DNA from 3 places in the Lachnoanaerobaculum sp. Marseille-Q4761 genome. Region 1 is predicted to be linked to each of the others. Evidence: predicted binding sites of a transcription regulator. Region 1 holds the regulator's gene; each other region holds the start of a gene.
What was found. Region 1 encodes Rex, which represses fermentation and respiration genes when NADH is low (regulators of the CRP and FNR family bind a similar motif). Its sites were predicted from a motif close to ATTGTTAANTANTTAACAAT; they were not measured.

Region 1 (3,292 bases):
TACGACACTGTTTTCTATATCTATGACCTTACTTACTATTTTATCAAGAAAATATCTGTCATGAGATACTATTATTACCGCACCCTTATAGTTTAAAAGATAGGACTCAAGCCATTCTATACTTCTTAAATCCAGGTGGTTTGTAGGCTCGTCAAGTAAAATAATATCCGGCTCTTCAAGTAATAGTTTGGCAAGGAACACTCTGGTCTTTTGACCACCCGAGAGAGTATTTATTTTTCTGTCAAATTCATTTTCATTAAATCCCAAGCCTTTTAAAATACCCGTAACCTTGCTTTTTGCGGCATATCCGTCCATAAGCTCATAATTATGTGTAAGAGCGGTATATGAGGAATATAATTCTTCCAAAGCCTCACCGCTAAGATGCTGCATCTGCTCCTGCATATCAAGCATTCTTTTTTCCATGCTTAATATATGCTCTATTACGGTGTATAATTCATCAATTATACTTAGTTTTGAATCAACATTATTTATTTGGCGTAAATACCCAAGCTTTGCATCCTTTGCCGGTATAACATTACCGCTATCGGCATGTTCTTCACCGATAAGTATTTTTAAAAGAGTGGTTTTACCGGCACCGTTTACACCAACTATAGCAACTTTTTCATGTTCATTGACTAAAAAGTTTGCATCTTTTATTATCTCATTGCTTCCAAAAGACTTTGAGATATTTGTGGCAGTTAAAATCAAAATTTGCCTCCTTAGTCTTATAATCCACATTAGTATAGCTTAAATATGTATTTGAATGCAAGGAAAATGGAACAAAACATTATGTGTATTAAGAATATAATAACTCAAGTGAAGAGTAAAATATAAAAATATTACTATATATATCTGTATTGACATTTATATTAATAGATAATATACTAATTGTAGAATTCTTAACAAATGGAATTGCTAAGCATATTTAGGAAGGATTAAACAGATGCTTTTGAGGGCATTTGTATCGGACTTTGATTTTACTTTTCTTATCTATTTTACATAAATCAATGTCTGAGGCGGAGTAACTATGGAAGAAAGAAAAATATCAAGGGCGGTTATATCAAGATTACCAAGATACTACAGATACTTGGGTGAGCTTTCTGAAGAGGGTGTTGAAAGAATATCCTCCAAGGAACTGAGTGAGAGGATGAAGGTTACGGCTTCTCAAATCAGACAGGATCTTAATAATTTTGGCGGTTTCGGACAACAGGGTTATGGATATAATGTAAGATATCTGTACAATGAGATTGCTAAAATACTGGGTATTGATCGCCAGCACAATGTTATCATAATCGGTGCAGGACATTTAGGTAAGGCCATTGCAAACTATGCAAATTTTGAGAGAAGAGGATTTCTTATTAAAGCAATGTTTGATGTGGATCCTAATCTGTTTAATAAGACCGTTCGTGGTGCAAGAATATATTCTCTTGAAAATCTCGAAAAATTTATAGCTGAGAATGATATACAGATTGCCGCACTTACCATACCGAAGACTCGTGCTATGGAGGTTGCAGACAGACTGATAAAGTCAGGTATTAAGGCGATTTGGAATTTTGCGCATACAGATCTTGTAGTTCCTGATGATGTGGTAGTTGAGAATGTGCATCTTTCAGAATCTTTAATGAGACTTTCATACAGAGTCAGTAATGTAGATGCAATACCTTTTGAAGGAAAGTATGATTAGAGGTATCGGAACCGATATAATAGAAATAGATAGAATATCAAGAGCAATAAAAAAAGATTTTTTTTTAAAAAAGGCTTTCACCTACAGTGAGATAGAAATGGCAAAGTCAAGAAATACAGACAGCTTTTTGGCAGGAAATTTTGCTGTAAAGGAAGCCTTTGTAAAGGCATTGGGAACAGGTTTTAGAGGTGTAAAACTAAAGGATTTGGAAGTGCTTAGAGATGATTATGGTAAACCTTTTATTAGAATATGTAATATGTCAAATGTTCATCTAAAAGGTATTGCCGTGGGAAAAATTCATGTATCTATAAGCAATACAAATTCACTTGCTATTGCAATGGTGGTAATAGAATCGGATTGATATGTGGAGAAAAGGATATGAGAGTTCTTGATGAAACTGCATTAAAATATATACCTGACAGAAAAAAGAATGCAAATAAGGGAAGTTATGGGCATGTGCTTGTTATTGCAGGCAGTACCGGTATGAGCGGTGCTGCATTTTTGAGTGCAATGGCGGCATATCGCTCGGGTGCAGGACTTGTAAGAATATTCACTGTAAATAAAAACAGAACAATTTTACAAACTCTTTTACCTGAAGCTATAATTACAACATATGATGAGAGAGAAGCCTTTGAAAATAAGGAAGGCTTTATAGGAAAGGTAAAAAAATGCCTTGACTGGTCAAGTGTTGTAGTACTAGGTCCCGGACTTTCCACAGATTATTATGCCAAAACCATAGTCGAATATGTATTGTCGGAATGCTATGTACCTATGATAATAGATGCCGACGCTTTAAATATTATTGCCGCTGACAATACACTTACAAAATACTATACCGACAATGTTATTATAACACCTCATATCGGAGAGATGTCCAGACTTATAAATATATCAATAGACGAGATATTATCGGAACCTGTAAAATATGCAGGTGAATATGCCTCTAAATATGGAATTACGGTTGTACTTAAATCTCATCAAAGCGTTATTGCCGCCAAGGATGATATTTTTATAAATAAATCCGGAAGTGCCGCTATGGCAAAAGCCGGAAGCGGTGATGTACTCTGCGGTATAATAGCAGGTATGTTCTGCCTTGGAATAGAGGATGATATGGCTGTGGCACTTGGAGTATTTATTCATGGCATGGCAGGCAGTCTTGCAGGCAGAAAATATGGAGAACACAGCATCCTTGCAAGAGAAATCATTGATAATATCGGAGAGGTGCTAAATAGAAGGAAGAAAAATGGACTCATATAGACGAGCTTATGCAAAGGTGGATTTAGATGCTATAAAGCATAATTTAATGATAACAAAGCAGGCTTTAAAAGAGAATATGAAGCTGGCAGCTGTTGTAAAGGCTGACGGCTACGGGCATGGCAGTGTTCCGGTATCACTGCATATAAAGGATATTGTGGATTTTTTCTGTGTGGCGACTTTGGAAGAGGGAATAAATCTAAGATATCATGGTATTACAAAGCCGATTTTGATACTTGCATGTATTCCAAGAAGCAGCTATAAGGAATCCATTGTATTTGATATAAGAGAATCTGTTTTTACATTGGAACAGGCTAAAAAAATAAATGATGAAGCAAAAGAGATGGGTAAAAA
Region 2 (3,292 bases), on a different contig from region 1:
CTTCTCTCAGTCACAGCTTTAAGTGGATGTGGAAACAAGGGCGGTGCAACAGGCAATGCCGGAGAACTGTATGTATATAACTGGGGTGAATATATTGATGAAAGCGTTATAGAGGACTTTCAGAAGGAAACCGGTATCAAAGTGGTCTATGATATGTTTGAGACCAATGAGGAGATGTATCCGATACTGGAAGCAGGCGGTGTGGTATATGATGTGGTATGCCCGTCAGATTATATGATTGAAAAGATGATTCAAAATGATATGCTTGCAGAAATAGATTTTAATAATGTGCCGAATATAAAGAATATCGATCCTAAGTATATGGAAGTGGCTAAGTCGTTTGATCCTGAAAATAAATATGCCGCACCATATACATGGGGAACTGTCGGAATACTTTATAACACCTCAATGATAGATGATGAAATCACAAGCTGGGGAGACCTTTGGAATCCTAAATATCAGGGAAATATTCTTATGCAGGATTCTGTAAGAGATGCATTTATGGTGGGAGAGAAATTACTCGGATATTCTATAAATACCACAGATAAAGCGGAACTTGAGAAGGTAAAGGAAAAACTTATAGAGCAAAAGCCTTTGGTACAGGCATATGTGGTAGACCAGGTAAGAGATAAGATGATTGGCGGTGAAGCTGCCATAGGCGTTATCTATTCAGGTGAGATGCTCTATGTTCAAAATGAAGTGGCAAAATCAGGCGAAGACTTTGAATTAAAATATGTTATACCGAAGGAAGGTACAAATGTATGGATGGATGCCTGGGTTATTCCAAAGAATGCCAAGAATAAGGAAAATGCCGAGAAATGGATAGACTTCCTAAACAGACCTGAGATTGCAAAGAAAAACTTTGAATATATCACATATCCTACTCCGAATAAGGCTGCATACGACCTTTTGGATAAGGAATTACAGGAAAATACCGCACTCTTCCCTACAGATGATATGTTAAAAAACAGCGAAGTATTCAAATACCTTGGCGATGAGGGCGACGGTATTTATAATGATCTTTGGAAAGAAGTGAAGGGAAAATAATCGTATTATTTGTGTTTTTAGCAGCTGAGATATTGAATTTTTAAGGCTAAATACATCTTATTTCTGTGAGAAATTTAAGCAAATAAGTAAAAAAATTGGAGTGGGGTATAGCCTAGCTATGCCCCACGATTTTTATATTCTATACTTCCTCGGCAAATGTTATCTTATTGCCGTCAATATCAAATACATCAAATACCAAAACAACTTCATAATCTATAATTTCACTTGTTTTAATGCCGCACTCATCTAAGGTTTTCTTTGCCTGATTTATATCTTCGACTCCTACTACAATAGAGCTTGTTTCTATGCTGTCTTTTTCCTCACAGGATAATTGCAGCCATGAATTTGAGGACAATTGATATTCCGCCACTCCATTCATCAGAATAACATCAGGCTCTCCAAGCCATTTTTTATACCGGGCAACGGATTGCTCTATATTTGATACCTTGAATACACTTACTAAACTTTTTATTTCTATTTTTCTCATTACTTTCACCTTTTATTTTATAATAAATTGCAGATGATTGCATCATAAAACGGGATTTTTGACTATGGTATATTTTTAAGGTTGGTATTATAAAAATGGGATTAATCGGTATAAATGCCCGGTAAATGTAGAGTACTGTAGTAAGGTGATTGGTTTTATAAAAATGGAGTCAATCGGTATGTTAGACTGTATAAATTTAACGGATTAAGATGTAGAGGGCAAGCTCACCTGTGTACAGCAAGTTAAAAAATAATGGAGATTATTGATAAAGCGGGAGATATTTATATCTGAAGTGATTTGATGTATAATATAGGTAAATATACAGGTAAAAAATGACTATAGTAGGATAGGGAGGTAATATGGAGTTTGTAAAAAGACATAGACAATTTTTTATAAATGTATAACAAGCTAACATGCGTAAAATTGACAAGATCATTTATCTAAACATATAAATCTTATATTAAATACTCGGCAATGTAGTTTGTTATGTGGAACAATTTAGATGGGAATATTTTGATACTATATTAAAAATTAGAAAATATGTAATTTAATGAGGGAGAACTTTGATGGAAAATTTGGAGAATAAAAAAATATACAGATTTAAAAAATTCTTAGGATTCTTAGGACTCTTAGGATTTTTAGGATTTTTAGGATTTGTATTTGATAATATAGTATTTTTTCATTTTTTTAGTTTTTATTGTTTTTTTTCATTTTTTTTTGTGAATGATACGCAGAGTATTAAGAATAAAGATGACAAAAGACATACTTTATACAGAGGTATTTTGGCCGCTATATTTACAGCCAATATAGTTATAACTCAAAGTGGATATATCCATGATAAATACTCGGCTATGATTATTTTGATCAATGTAGCTTTTGCTATAGCCGTCATAGTGGATAATATTATTATTGGAAAAAGTTAAATGTGGTTGAAGTTGAGTTAGTGTTTATTGTGTTTGTACTTGTCCTATTTTTATATAAAACTAGTATAGAAAGGACGGCGTTGTTATTAGATTAATAAGAAATTAGATTGGTATAGTGTGGGTAAAAGTGCAGTTTATGTTTTTGGAATATGGTTCGGTACATCAGCAGTAGTTACGATTAGCAAATATTTTGTAAGTAAAGATGATAATAAATGATTTCTGCCATAACCACTTTTGAGTGGTTATGGTGTTTTTTGTCAGGTCAATGAAGTTTATAAAAACTATATAAGCAATTATAATTACAAATATATTTGTCAAAATTATTTTACGATTTGATTTATTATAAAATAAATAAGCTACTAAACTAATAATAGTTGATATGAGTGGAATAAAAATATTTGATGTGATACTATTTATAATAATGAAGTAATAGATATATGCTTTAAGAAGGAGGTTGCATTGCTAGTGTTTGATTTGATGGTATTTTTGCTAATTGTATTTGCTATTGCAGAGGGTGTATGTTTGATTCTTTTATATCATAGAATATTTTATCAGAAGAAGCGGAGTATAGATATTTTTTTTATTTGTGTATTTTTTATTGGGTTTGTATGCGCCTTGCAGTTTCTTTCTCTCTTATACATTTATGAGAGTATTAAAGTCAATCCTAAACATGAACTTGCACCTTTGTTTACTACTTTTTCAACAGTAATTTCTGTTCTGTACACATTGCCTTTTGCAATTGTTGCAAATAACTATAGAAAGAGGTGAGTCCATTAAAAGATTAAATTGATGTTGCAATCAAATTATGCCTTTATTGTATGAAGACTCAAATTTT
Region 3 (3,292 bases), on a different contig from region 1:
ATGTGCTCTATGTGCCGTACCGAATGCGTCATTTACAAAGATATTGTCATCACAAAGTGCTGCAAGCTCTTTTGCGTACTCTGTCGCATCATCTTCCTTGCCATACTTTGTTTCTTCAACTCTGTAGCGTGTATTCTCCAACAAGAGAACTTCTCCTTCAGCAAGTCCTGCTGCCAAAGCTTTTGTTTCCTCACCTGTTACCTTAGGATCTGAAACAAACTTTACATTTACTCCAAGTCTTTCTGAAAGTGCAGGCGCTACAGGTGCAAGGCTAAGCTCAGGTAAAGGCTCACCCTTCGGTTTTCCAAGATGTGAACAAAGAATCACTTTTGCACCGCCGTCAAGAAGCTTCTTTATTGTAGGTATTGCACCGTCTATACGGTTAAAGTTCTGAATAACTCCGTCCTTTAACGGAACATTAAAGTCGCAACGAACCAATACTTTCTGTCCCTTTAAATTCTTTAAATCATCTACTGTTTTTTTATTAAGCATAGTCTCTCCTTAATTAAATAAAAAAGGCGGTCCGGTCCAATATGACCGGACCGCCTTGGTCTCTTATAGTATTTATATTTATGCTAATTCAGCAAAGTACTTGATTGTTCTAACCATCTGTGATGTGTAAGAATTTTCATTGTCATACCATGAAACAACCTGAACCTGATATAAATCATCAGCTATAGGTGTTATCATTGTCTGTGTTGCATCAAATAATGAACCGAACTTCATACCGATAACATCTGATGAAACGATCTCATCCTCTGTATATCCGAATGACTCGGATGCAGCAGCCTTCATTGCAGCATTGATATCTTCTTTTGTAAGTCCTGCCTTCTTTACAACAGCTGTAAGGATTGTTGTAGAACCTGTCGGAACAGGAACTCTCTGTGCAGATCCGATAAGCTTTCCGTTAAGCTCAGGGATAACAAGTCCGATAGCCTTTGCAGCACCTGTTGAGTTAGGTACGATATTTGCAGCACCTGCTCTTGCTCTTCTAAGGTCACCCTTTCTATGTGGTCCGTCAAGAATCATCTGATCACCTGTATAAGCATGGATTGTGCTCATGATACCGCTCTGGATAGGAGCAAGCTTGTTGAGTGTATCAGCCATTGGAGCAAGACAGTTTGTTGTACATGATGCAGCTGAAATAACTGTATCAGTTGACTTTAAAATCTTCTCATTTACGCTGAATACAACTGTAGGAAGATCATTTCCTGCCGGAGCTGAAATAACAACCTTCTTAGCACCTGCATTGATATGTGCCTGTGACTTCTCCTTTGATGTGTAGAATCCTGTACACTCAAGTACAACATCTACTCCGATCTGTCCCCATGGAAGCTTGGAAGCATCCGCCTCTTTGTAGATTGTGATCTTCTTTCCGTCAACAGTGATTGAATCCTCACCTGCCTCTACTGTGTGCTTTCCTTCTCCGATATGACCGGCAAAACCGCCCTGTGCTGTATCATACTTTAAAAGATGTGCCAACATCTTAGGATCTGTAAGATCATTGATTGCTACTACTTCATATCCGTCAGCCTCAAACATCTGTCTGAAAGCAAGACGACCAATACGACCAAAACCGTTAATTGCTACTTTTACTGACATTTTAGTTCCTCCTAAAATTAGTACTTAATATGATGTTTACCCCATTTGATAATTATTCATCAATTATTTCCAATTGTACAAAATTATAAACATAATTGCAAGTAAATCTTTAAAACTTATTATTATATTTCATTCTTTATATAGCCGACAATATTTGTAGCATGGTCTGAAATACGCTCCAGATTACTTATAATATCAAGGAAAGCAATACCTGCCTGCGGATTGCAATCTCCCTTTGACAATCTTTCAATATGCTTTTCTCTAAACTCATCCTCAAGCATATCCACTTCATCCTCAAGCTTATTTACCTTTCTTATAGCTTTCAGTGCATCACCGCTTCTTGCATTGAGTGCAATTTCAAATGCCTCTATGCTGTCTTTTGAAATCTCCGCCAGATCCTCCTTGCCCAGATCACTGAATTCAAGATCGTTGTCTATCATATACTTGGCATTTTCAGACAGATTATCCGCATGATCACCGACTCTTTCTATATCGGTAACCATATTAAAGAGATTGTTTACATGCTTTTTTTGACTTTCACTTAATGAGAGATTGTCCACTTTTATAAGAAATTCAGTCAGAGCTTCCTGCATATCATCAAGCTTTTTCTCACATTTTGCTACTGTTTCTATATCTTCAAGACTCTTATTATTTATAGCACTGATAGCCGCATTCAAACTCTTTAGTGCAATTTCTCCCATACGGGATACTTCATTATTTGCAGTCTGTACCGCAAAGGCAGGGCTTAAAAGCACTCTTTCATCAAGCTGTAGTACAGGTTCTTTTTCCTCTTCCACAACTTCTTCATCCTTGCCTCTTACAAGCATTCCCGAGAGTTTAACCAAAGTATTTGCAAAAGGGAATAATAATGTCGTCATTGTAAAATTAAACAATGTATGAAACAGTGATATTTCTACGGCATTGATTGTGTGATTTGCAAGACTTTTATTTATTGAAAATACTGCAAATCCGAGGATACCGAATACTACCGCTCCCAGAGTATTAAATAACAGATGGATTGCTGCCGCTCTCTTTGCCGTTCTTGAGCTGCCCACACTTGATATAATGGCAGTCACACAGGAACCTATATTCTGACCTAATGTGATATATATTGCGGCTGAAGTGGTTACAACTCCGTTAAAAGCCAATGTCTGCAAAATACCTACAGATGCCGATGAGCTTTGCATCAGGGCGGTTACCACTATACCCACTATAATTCCAAGTATAGGATTACCTCCAAGTACCCTGAATGCCTCCGAGAAGATAGGTAGTGTAGTAAACGGCTTTATATTTCCCGCCATCAAATCCAGCCCCATAAAGAGCATTCCAAGTCCTATAAGTATTTCACCGATTGTCTTTTTTCTATCCTTTTTTGAGAAGATAATAAGTCCTGCACCTATTCCTATGAGCACCGGTGCATAAAATCCCGGTTTTAACATTTCCATAGACTCTCCTATAGTACCTATGGAAACTATCCACGCTGTAATGGTTGTACCTATATTGGCACCCATGATTACTCCTACAGCCTGTACCAGTGTCAACACTCCCGCACTTACAAAACCTACAACCATTACGGTAGTAGCACCTGAGCTTTGTATTATTGCCGTTATCAATGCACCGAGCATAATAGCTGTAAATCTGTTATCAGTTATCTTGCTCAAAAAATGCTGCATTTTTCCGCCCGCAGTCT

Region 2: the regulator Rex is predicted to act here: its motif matches at 1,913-1,932, upstream of J4O15_RS00100 (DUF3796 domain-containing protein).
Region 3: the regulator Rex is predicted to act here: its motif matches at 1,647-1,666, upstream of gap (type I glyceraldehyde-3-phosphate dehydrogenase).

What each region holds. Positions count from the first base shown of each region.
Region 1 is NZ_JAGEKB010000003.1:51,730-55,021, reverse strand. Features, by position in the region: gene J4O15_RS11410 (ABC-F family ATP-binding cassette domain-containing protein) at 1-708, opposite strand, end outside; gene J4O15_RS11405 (redox-sensing transcriptional repressor Rex) at 1,028-1,684, shown strand; gene acpS (holo-ACP synthase) at 1,677-2,045, shown strand; gene J4O15_RS11395 (NAD(P)H-hydrate dehydratase) at 2,063-2,941, shown strand; gene alr (alanine racemase) at 2,928-3,292, shown strand, end outside.
Region 2 is NZ_JAGEKB010000001.1:15,207-18,498, reverse strand. Features, by position in the region: gene J4O15_RS00110 (ABC transporter substrate-binding protein) at 1-1,047, shown strand, start outside; gene J4O15_RS00105 (VOC family protein) at 1,187-1,534, opposite strand; gene J4O15_RS00100 (DUF3796 domain-containing protein) at 2,101-2,457, shown strand.
Region 3 is NZ_JAGEKB010000001.1:890,793-894,084, reverse strand. Features, by position in the region: gene J4O15_RS04150 (phosphoglycerate kinase) at 1-492, opposite strand, end outside; gene gap (type I glyceraldehyde-3-phosphate dehydrogenase) at 571-1,602, opposite strand; gene J4O15_RS04140 (Na/Pi cotransporter family protein) at 1,725-3,292, opposite strand, start outside.